Linked DNA regions of Euzebya sp.. The protein of the gene in region 1 interacts with the protein of each later gene in a pairwise test. Links are inferred from orthologs where the notes say so. Each region holds a gene or a part of one and is shown on either strand. Other genes may lie near its edges.

The links.
Region 2: the proteins of ACEQ2X_RS13940 (region 1) and rplK interact in binary tests that used the Escherichia coli proteins (3 or more experiments, as listed by UniProt). The link is inferred for Euzebya sp. from one-to-one orthologs.

Annotation. Positions count from the first base shown.
Region 1 is NZ_CAXQBR010000065.1:87,203-90,837, reverse strand. Bases 830-3,616 are described here. They hold ACEQ2X_RS13940 (50S ribosomal protein L11 methyltransferase), read left to right. Parts: upstream 830-1,708; coding sequence 1,709-2,524; downstream 2,525-3,616. Other genes in these bases: ACEQ2X_RS13935 (hypothetical protein), read right to left, coding at 2,758-3,564; ACEQ2X_RS13945 (nitroreductase), read left to right, coding at 1,120-1,701; ACEQ2X_RS13950 (long-chain fatty acid--CoA ligase), read left to right, coding at 830-1,120. Outside these bases: more of ACEQ2X_RS13950, read left to right, coding at 1-829. UniProt on the Escherichia coli protein: Methylates ribosomal protein L11.
Region 2 is NZ_CAXQBR010000080.1:11,620-16,028, reverse strand. What follows is about bases 735-3,635. They hold rplK (50S ribosomal protein L11), read left to right. Parts: upstream 735-1,922; coding sequence 1,923-2,348; downstream 2,349-3,635. Other genes in these bases: ACEQ2X_RS17810 (class I SAM-dependent methyltransferase), read left to right, coding at 3,207-3,635; rplA (50S ribosomal protein L1), read left to right, coding at 2,423-3,163; nusG (transcription termination/antitermination protein NusG), read left to right, coding at 907-1,830; secE (preprotein translocase subunit SecE), read left to right, coding at 735-901. In the rest of the region: more of secE, read left to right, coding at 683-734; more of ACEQ2X_RS17810, read left to right, coding at 3,636-4,307; ACEQ2X_RS17805 (methyltransferase domain-containing protein), read left to right, coding at 4,304-4,409. UniProt on the Escherichia coli protein: Forms part of the ribosomal stalk which helps the ribosome interact with GTP-bound translation factors.

The DNA of each region.
Region 1 (3,635 bases):
CCAGGCCGCTGCGATGTGCTACACGTCCGGCACCACGGGGAACCCGAAGGGCGTGGTGTACAGCCACCGGTCGGCGACGTTGCACTCCCTCGGGTCGCTGTTCGCCGACACCCTCGCCATCAGCGAGCGGGACGTGGTCATGCCGATCGTCCCGCAGTTCCACGCGAACGCGTGGGGGACGATCTACGCCGCGCTGATGGCCGGCGCGTCCCTCGCCATGCCGTCGCTCCACATGGATCCCGAGTCGATCACCCGGCTGGTGGAGGAGGCGGGCGTGACGATGTCCGCCGCCGTGCCGACGGTCTGGTTCGGCGTGCTCGAGGCCGTGCGGAGCGGACAGATCGACCCCGCGCGGCTGTCGACCCTGGAGCGGATCGCCTGCGGGGGCTCGGCGGTGCCCGAGGGGCTGATGCGCGGCTTCGACGAGCTCGGCATCCGCATCGTCCACGCGTGGGGGATGACCGAGACGTCACCGCTCGGGACCGTCGCCACGGTCAAGTCGACGATCCCGGCGGACGACGAGATGCGCACGCGGCTGACCCAGGGGATCGTCATGCCGCCGCTGCGGGTCCGCGTGGTCACCGAGGACGGCTCGGTCGCGGACTGGGACGGCGAGACGATGGGCGAGCTCGAGATCAGCGGCCCCTGGATCGCCGACGCCTACTACGACCCGGAGCAGCCGGACGGGCGCGGCGGGCAGGAGTCCTTCGCGACCGACCCCGACGGGACCCGGTGGCTGCGGACCGGCGACGTCGCGGTCATCGACGCCGAGGGGTACGTGCGCCTCACCGATCGGATGAAGGACCTGGTGAAGTCCGGCGGCGAGTGGATCTCCACCGTCGACCTCGAGAACCACCTGATCGGCCACCCGAAGGTCGCCGAGGCGGCGGTCATCGCGGTGCCGCACCCGCGGTGGGACGAGCGCCCCGTCGCCTGCGTCGTGAAGGCCGACGAGAGCCTGACCGCCGAGGAGCTGCTCGACCACGCCGCGGAGCGCTTCGCCAAGTGGCAGCTGCCCGACGAGATCATCTTCATCGACGAGGTGCCGAAGACCAGCGTCGGCAAGTTCGACAAGAAGGTCCTGCGGTCCCGCTTCGCCGACCACCAGCTGCCCAGCTGATGGATGCGCTGACCTGCCTGCTCGAGCGGCGGTCGATCCCGCGGCTCGTCTCCCCGGCGCCCGACGACGCCGAGCTCCGCCGGATGCTCGAGGCCGCCGTGGCGGCGCCCGACCACGGCCAGCTGCGGCCGTGGCGCTTCGTGGTGTTCCGTGACGAGGGGTTGGCCGACCTCGGCGCCGTCTTCGCCCAGGCGCACGCCGCACGCGAGCCCGACGCCGACGCCGGGGCGATCGAGAAGACCGCCGCCAAGCCGTTGCGCGCGCCGCTGGTCGTCGCGGTGGTCTGCACGCCGGTCCCGGTCGACGAGGCGTGGAACGCGAAGGCCATCCCGACGTGGGAGCAGACCGCCGCCGTGGCCGCCGCCACCCAGAACCTGTGCCTGGCCGCCCACGCCATGGGCTTCGGCGCGATGTGGCGCACGGGCTGGTTCGGCGACGCACCCGAGGTCCGGACGGCGCTGGGGCTCGCCCCGACCGACCAGGTCGTCGCGTGGGTGTACCTCGGCAGCGTCCCGCAGTCCGCGACCCTGCCGCCCCGTCGGCCCACGGAGCTCGACGACCGGATCACCACGTGGGGGTGAGGGGTCGGTGGGCCTGAGCTGGGCCTACCGGATCGCCGGTGTCGGGCTCGACGAGGTGTCCGACGCGCTGGACGTGGCCGGGATCGAGCCGGCGGGGATCAGCGAGGAGGCCGGCGTCACCACCGCCTGGTTCCCCGAGCGGCTGGCCGGCGACCTGCCCCTCGACGGCCGCTGGGAGGCCGTCGCCGACGAGGACTGGTCCGAGCGCTGGAAGGACGGGCTCGAACCGGTCACGGTCGGCCGGGTGACGGTGACGGTGCCGTGGCTGGCGCCGGAGGGACCGGTCCTCTCCCAGCCGGACCACGTCGTGCTGGTCATCGAGCCGGGCATGGCCTTCGGCACCGGGCACCACGAGACCACCGCGGCGTGCCTGGCCGCCCTGCAGGACCGCGACCTCGTCGGCCGGCGCCTCGTCGACGGGCACGTGGTCGACGTCGGGACGGGGACGGGGGTGCTGGCCCTGGCGGCCCGTGCGCTCGGTGCGGCGTCGGTCACGGCCGTGGACACCGACCCCGAGGCGATCGCGGTCGCCCGGGCGAACCTGGCCGCCCACGGGCTCGAGGGGATCGACCTGCGGGAGGGGTCGACCGAGGCGGTGGACCGTCCCGGCGACGTCGTCGTGGCCAACATCATCACCGACCTGCTGCTGGCGCTCGTGCCCGACCTGGTGGCGCTGGTCGCACCGGGGGGGGTCCTCGTCGCGTCGGGCATCGCCGCGGACCGCGTCGAGGAGGTCCGGGCGACCGTCGCCGCCGCCGGTGTCGAGACCACCCCGCGGGTCGGGCGGGAGTGGGCGGTCCTGGTCGGGCAGCGCTCGGCGTAGCCCACCGGTGCCGTAGGCGGCGACGAGCAGCGGGGCCCGGGAACTGCCAAGGCCCCAGGATCGCTCCTGGGGCCTTGGAGGTCGTGTCGGGCCGCCGCGCCCGACACGGCCGCCGGTGGGGACGAACCGCCGCGTCCGTCCCGTCGGCGTCGGGATGGGTCTCGCGCCCCCTCTACGTTCGCCGTGCGACCGGCGATCTCCTCCCCGACTTCGCGAACCGCACGAGATCTCCCTCAGCCGGGCCGGTCGAGGAAGTCGAGCAGCCCACCGCCGAGGGCTGCCCCGAGCAGCTCGCGGGGGTCGCCCCGCCAGGTGACGTCGACCGTGATGACCTCGCCGCGCGCCAGGGAGCCACCGGCCTCGAGGAGCGGTGCCCCGTCCTCGCCCAGCGGCCCCGCCGTCCGGACCCGGACCGCGGCGGCCACCGCCTCGGCCTGGGTCACCTCCTCGCCGGTCACGAGCACGACCTGGCCGGTCCCCTCCTCCTCGACGGCCGTCAGCGCGGCGACGTCGACCGGTGGCAGGTCCGCGGCCTCGACCACGGGAGCGGGAGGGGAGCCGAGGGCCGGGTGGAGGAGGGCGATGTCGACCGCTGCCAGCACCTCCGGCGGGACCCCAAGACCCTCGCCGCCCCCGATCACGCGGCGGACCTGCGCGTCCCCGCCGACCACGACCCGGTCCCCGCCGACCGCCACCACGGGGACGCCCGCGAACCCCGTCACCCCACCGGTCCGGTGAAGCACCTGCCAGCCGTCGGGAGACGCCACGGGTGCGAAGCCGACGTCTGCGAGCCGATCGGCGACCCCCGCCACGTCACCGAGCACCACCCGGAGGGACGGGGCGGGGGTGCGCGCGGTGACGTCGACGTCATCGACTGCGAGGCCGAGCTGGTCGACGAGCAGGGCGTCGCCCGCCGCTCCCCGCTGGACCAGCAACCCGTCGGCGGCGACGTCGGCGGGCACCGCCGCGACGGCACGGGCGAGGACCCCGCCGTCGGGGGCGGACGTCCCGCAGCCCGCGACGACGGCGACGAGGGACACCCCGAGGACCGCTCGTACGACCGCCTGGCGCGCACGCGCCGCGGCACCCCGGTTCCACACCGCGCCGACGC
Region 2 (4,409 bases), on another replicon or contig:
ACCGCCGGGGGATCGGCCTCCGCCTCAGCGGGCGGCGCCGTGCTCTCGCTGACCCGCACCCTCGCCCGCGAGCTCGGCGGGTGGGGCATCCGGGTGAACGCCGTCGTCGTCGGCCACATCGAGACGCGGCTGACCCAGGCGCTGCCCGACGGCGTCGCGCTGCCGAGCCGCGACCACCCCGGACTGCCCGAGCCCGTCCGGCAGATGGCTGCCGCCACCACCGCCCTGGGGCGCTTCGGCCACCCGGACGAGGTCGCCGCGGTCCACGCCTTCCTGTCAGGCCCCGGCGCGGACTACGTCACCGGCGCGGTGATCCCCGTGACCGGCGGGTTGATCGGCACCTGAACGGCCGTGGACACGTCGGAGGGGTGGACCTAGACTCGTCCGTCCCACCGCCCAGTGGCGGTGGGATTTCCACTGCTCGAGCGCAGGGCCGGTTCAGGTGACGTGATCGTCGCAGGACGCCACCCTGGGACGAGCACCCCCCAGGGGCGTAGCTCAATTGGTAGAGCGGCGGTCTCCAAAACCGCAGGCCGGGGGTTCGATTCCCTCCGCCCCTGCTCCCCACAGACCGCCCGGACCACCACCCCGTCGACGGACGCGCACAGCCAGCCCGCCCGCACGGCCCGGGGCAGCCACGCACAGTCCACGCACGCCCGACCCGCAACCGATCAGGCCCACGATGAGCGACACAACCAACAGCGGTGCCCCGAAGGCGCGCACCGGCCCGGCCCAGTTCCTGAGGGAGGTGCGGACCGAGCTCCGGCGCGTCGCGTGGCCGTCGCGCGGCGAGGTCGTCCAGTACTCCCTGATCGTGCTGGTGACGACCCTCATCATCGGCGCGTTCATCTTCGGGCTCGACCAGCTGTTCGGCCAGCTCGTCTTCTGGATCTTCGGGTGAGCGACATGAGCGACGAGCCCACCCCGACGCCCGCCGAGGCCCAGTCCGACACCGCCCCCGCCGACACCGTCCCCGCCGACGCCGTGGCCGAGGACACCCAGCCGGCTGAGGGGACCGACGCCGCCGACGCGGTCCAGCAGGACGAGCCCGCGGAGACCACCGCCGACGAGGATGCCGCCGCGGCGTCAGAGGCCGAGTCCGAGGACGACCTCGACGACCTGCTGAGCGCCGCAGGTGCCGACTCCGCCGTCGACACCGACCCGGCCGCCGAGGGCCCCGTCGAGCTCGAGGAGGAGGACGCGGCCGACGCCGACGTCGAGCAGGACGCCGTCCCCGCAGAGCCCGCCCCCAAGCGCCGACCCAACCCGATGCTGTTGCCGGGCGACTACTACGTCGTCCACACCTACGCGGGGTACGAGGCGAAGGTGAAGGAGAACCTCGCCAGCCGGATCCAGTCCATGAACATGGACGACCGGATCTACGAGGTCATCATCCCGACCGAGGACGCCGTCGAGATCAAGGGCGGCAAGAAGCAGCAGGTCAAGAAGAAGGTCTTCCCCGGCTACGTGCTGGTGCGCATGGATCTCGACGACGAGTCCTGGTACGTCGTGCGCAACACCCCCGCCGTCACCGGCTTCGTCGGCCCCCCCGGCACCCGTCCGGTCCCCCTCTCGCGCAGCGAGGTCGAGAAGATCCTCGTCCAGCCGGAGGAGGAGGACGAGGCAGCGCCCGGCGAGAGCAAGGTCAAGAAGACCGTCATCGACTACGAGGTGGACGAGAACGTCCGCGTCACGTCCGGCCCCTTCGCCGACTTCACCGGGACGATCTCCGAGATCAACGCCGACCAGGAGAAGCTCAAGGTCCTGGTGTCGATCTTCGGCCGCGAGACCCCCGTCGAGCTGACCTTCGACCAGGTCGCGAAGCTCTGAGCGCGCCCCCGCGGCGTGACCCCCTAGACCCCCACCCAACCCGTTGTGGGAGGGCCTGACGGCCCACTTGCACCACGAAGGAGACACCCACCATGGCCAAGAAGGTCGTCGGCCTCATCAAGCTCCAGATCCCCGCGGGGCAGGCAACCCCCGCCCCGCCCGTCGGTCCCGCGCTGGGTCAGCACGGCGTGAACATCATGGAGTTCTGCAAGGCCTACAACGACAGGACCCAGGCCCAGACCGGGAACGTCATCCCGGTCGAGATCACGGTCTACGAGGACCGGTCCTTCAGCTTCATCACCAAGACCCCCCCGGCGGCCAAGCTGCTGCTCAAGGCCGCGAGCCTCGAGAAGGGGTCCGGCGAGCCGAACCGCAACAAGGTCGGCCAGATCTCCCGCGGCTCGGTCCGCGAGATCGCCGAGATGAAGATGCCGGACCTCAACGCCAACGACCTCGACGCCGCCACCAAGATCATCGAGGGCACCGCGCGCTCGATGGGCCTCGTGGTCGTCGACTGACACCGGCGTCAGCACACCCAACCCGACGTGGGAGGGCGCGGACAGCGTCCGCCTGCACCACTTAGGAGCACACCATGGCAAAGCGAGGAAAGCGGTACGAGGCGGCCCTGGCCAAGATCGACCGCGAGCGCGAGTACAGCCCGTCCGACGCGATGCGGTTGGTCAAGGAGACGACCACCGTCTCCTACGACGCCACCGTCGAGATCGCCGTCCGGCTGGGCGTCGACCCCCGCAAGGCCGACCAGATGGTCCGCGGGTCCGTCATCATGCCGTCCGGCACGGGCAAGACCATGCGCGTCGCGGTCTTCGCCGAGGGGCCCAAGGCCACCGAGGCGACCGAGGCGGGCGCCGACATCGTCGGTTCCGACACCCTGGTCGAGATGATCGAGGCCGGTGACCTCGACTTCGACGTCCTGATCGCCACCCCGGACCAGATGGGGAAGGTCGGGCGCTTCGGGAAGGTGCTCGGCCCCCGCGGCCTGATGCCCAACCCGAAGACCGGCACGGTCACGATGGACGTCGAGAAGGCCGTCGGCGACGCGAAGGGCGGCAAGGTCGACTTCCGCGTCGACCGCCAGGGCAACGTCCACGTGCCGATCGGCAAGGCGTCCTTCACCGCCGACCAGCTGTGGGCCAACTACAACGCCACGATGGAGGAGCTGCACCGGTTGAAGCCGGCGTCCGCGAAGGGCCGCTACATGCGGTCCATCGCGGTGTCGACCTCCCAGGGGCCCGCGATCCGCATCGAGCCGCGCACCCGCGACGAGTTCGAGGACGCCATGGCGGATGCCCCCGCCGAGGTCACCCCCGTCTAGCCCTGCCCGACGGTCTGGTCGGCCACCAACCCCGGAGGTGCCCGTGACCGCAGCGGACGTCGATGCGCTGCTGCGACGGCCCTTCGACCACTACGCGCGCTACCGGCTCGCCGCCGACGTGGTCCTCGCGACCGCCGGCCCGGATGCCCGGGTCCTCGACCTCGGCGGCGGGCCGGGGTCGCTCCAGGCGTTCCTGCCGGACGCGGCGGTCACCTCGACCGACATCGAGGCGCCGTCGTCGTGGCACGCCCAGGCCCCCTCCCTGGTGCTCGCCGACGGCGCGGCGCTGCCCTTCGCCGACGACGCGTTCGACGTCGTGGTGACCCTCGACACCCTCGAGCACGTCGTCCCCGCCTCGCGGGCCGCGTTCCTCGAGGAGGTGGCCCGCGTCGCCGGCAGGTGGGCGCTCGTCGTCTGCCCCTTCGACACCCCGGGGGTCGCCGACGCCGACATCGCACTGCGCGCCTACGTCCGCAACCGCTTCGCGCCCGACCTGCCGACGATCGCGATCCTCGACGAGCACATCGGCTACGGGCACCCGGACCTCGACGCCAGCCGCGACCGGCTGGCCCGCCACGGCCCGGTGGCGCCCATCCCGAGCGGCCGGCTGGACCGCTGGTTCGCGGGCATGCTCGCCTTCTTCCACCTCCTCGCCCTCGGCGACGACGAGCCGGTCGAGGTCGTCCAGCGGTTCTACAACCGCACCTTCTACGCAGCCGACCTCGCCGCCCCCTCCTACCGCCACGGGCTGCTGCTCCGCACCTCCGACGAGGCGGTGGATCCCGCCGACGTGGTCGCGCCGATGCTCGAGCGCGCCGCCGCGGACCCCGCGGCGGACGCCGACCTCAGCCTCCTGCGGGTCGTGCTGGCCGAGTCCCTCGTGGCCTCCACCCAGCGCGCCCGCGCGGACAGCGTCGACGCGCACCAGCGCAGCGCCGCGCTCGAGGACGAGCTGGCCGCCGCGGTCGCCGCCGCGGACCGCGCCCGCGCCGACGCCGCGGCCGCGGAGGCGGCACGTGCGGCGGAGACAGCCGCCCGCGAGGCGCTCCAGGCGAGCCACGACGAGCTCGCGGCCTTCCGGGACGCCGTGATCGCACATCCGCTGATGCGGGTGCGGCGCCTCCTGCGCCGTCTGGCGCGATGACGTCCGAGGGGGTCACCCCCAACCCGCCGGCGTTCGAGGCAGCGGTCCGCGCCCACCTCGCCCCCCACCGTGAGCAGTTCAACTACGACGCGCTGGTGCACA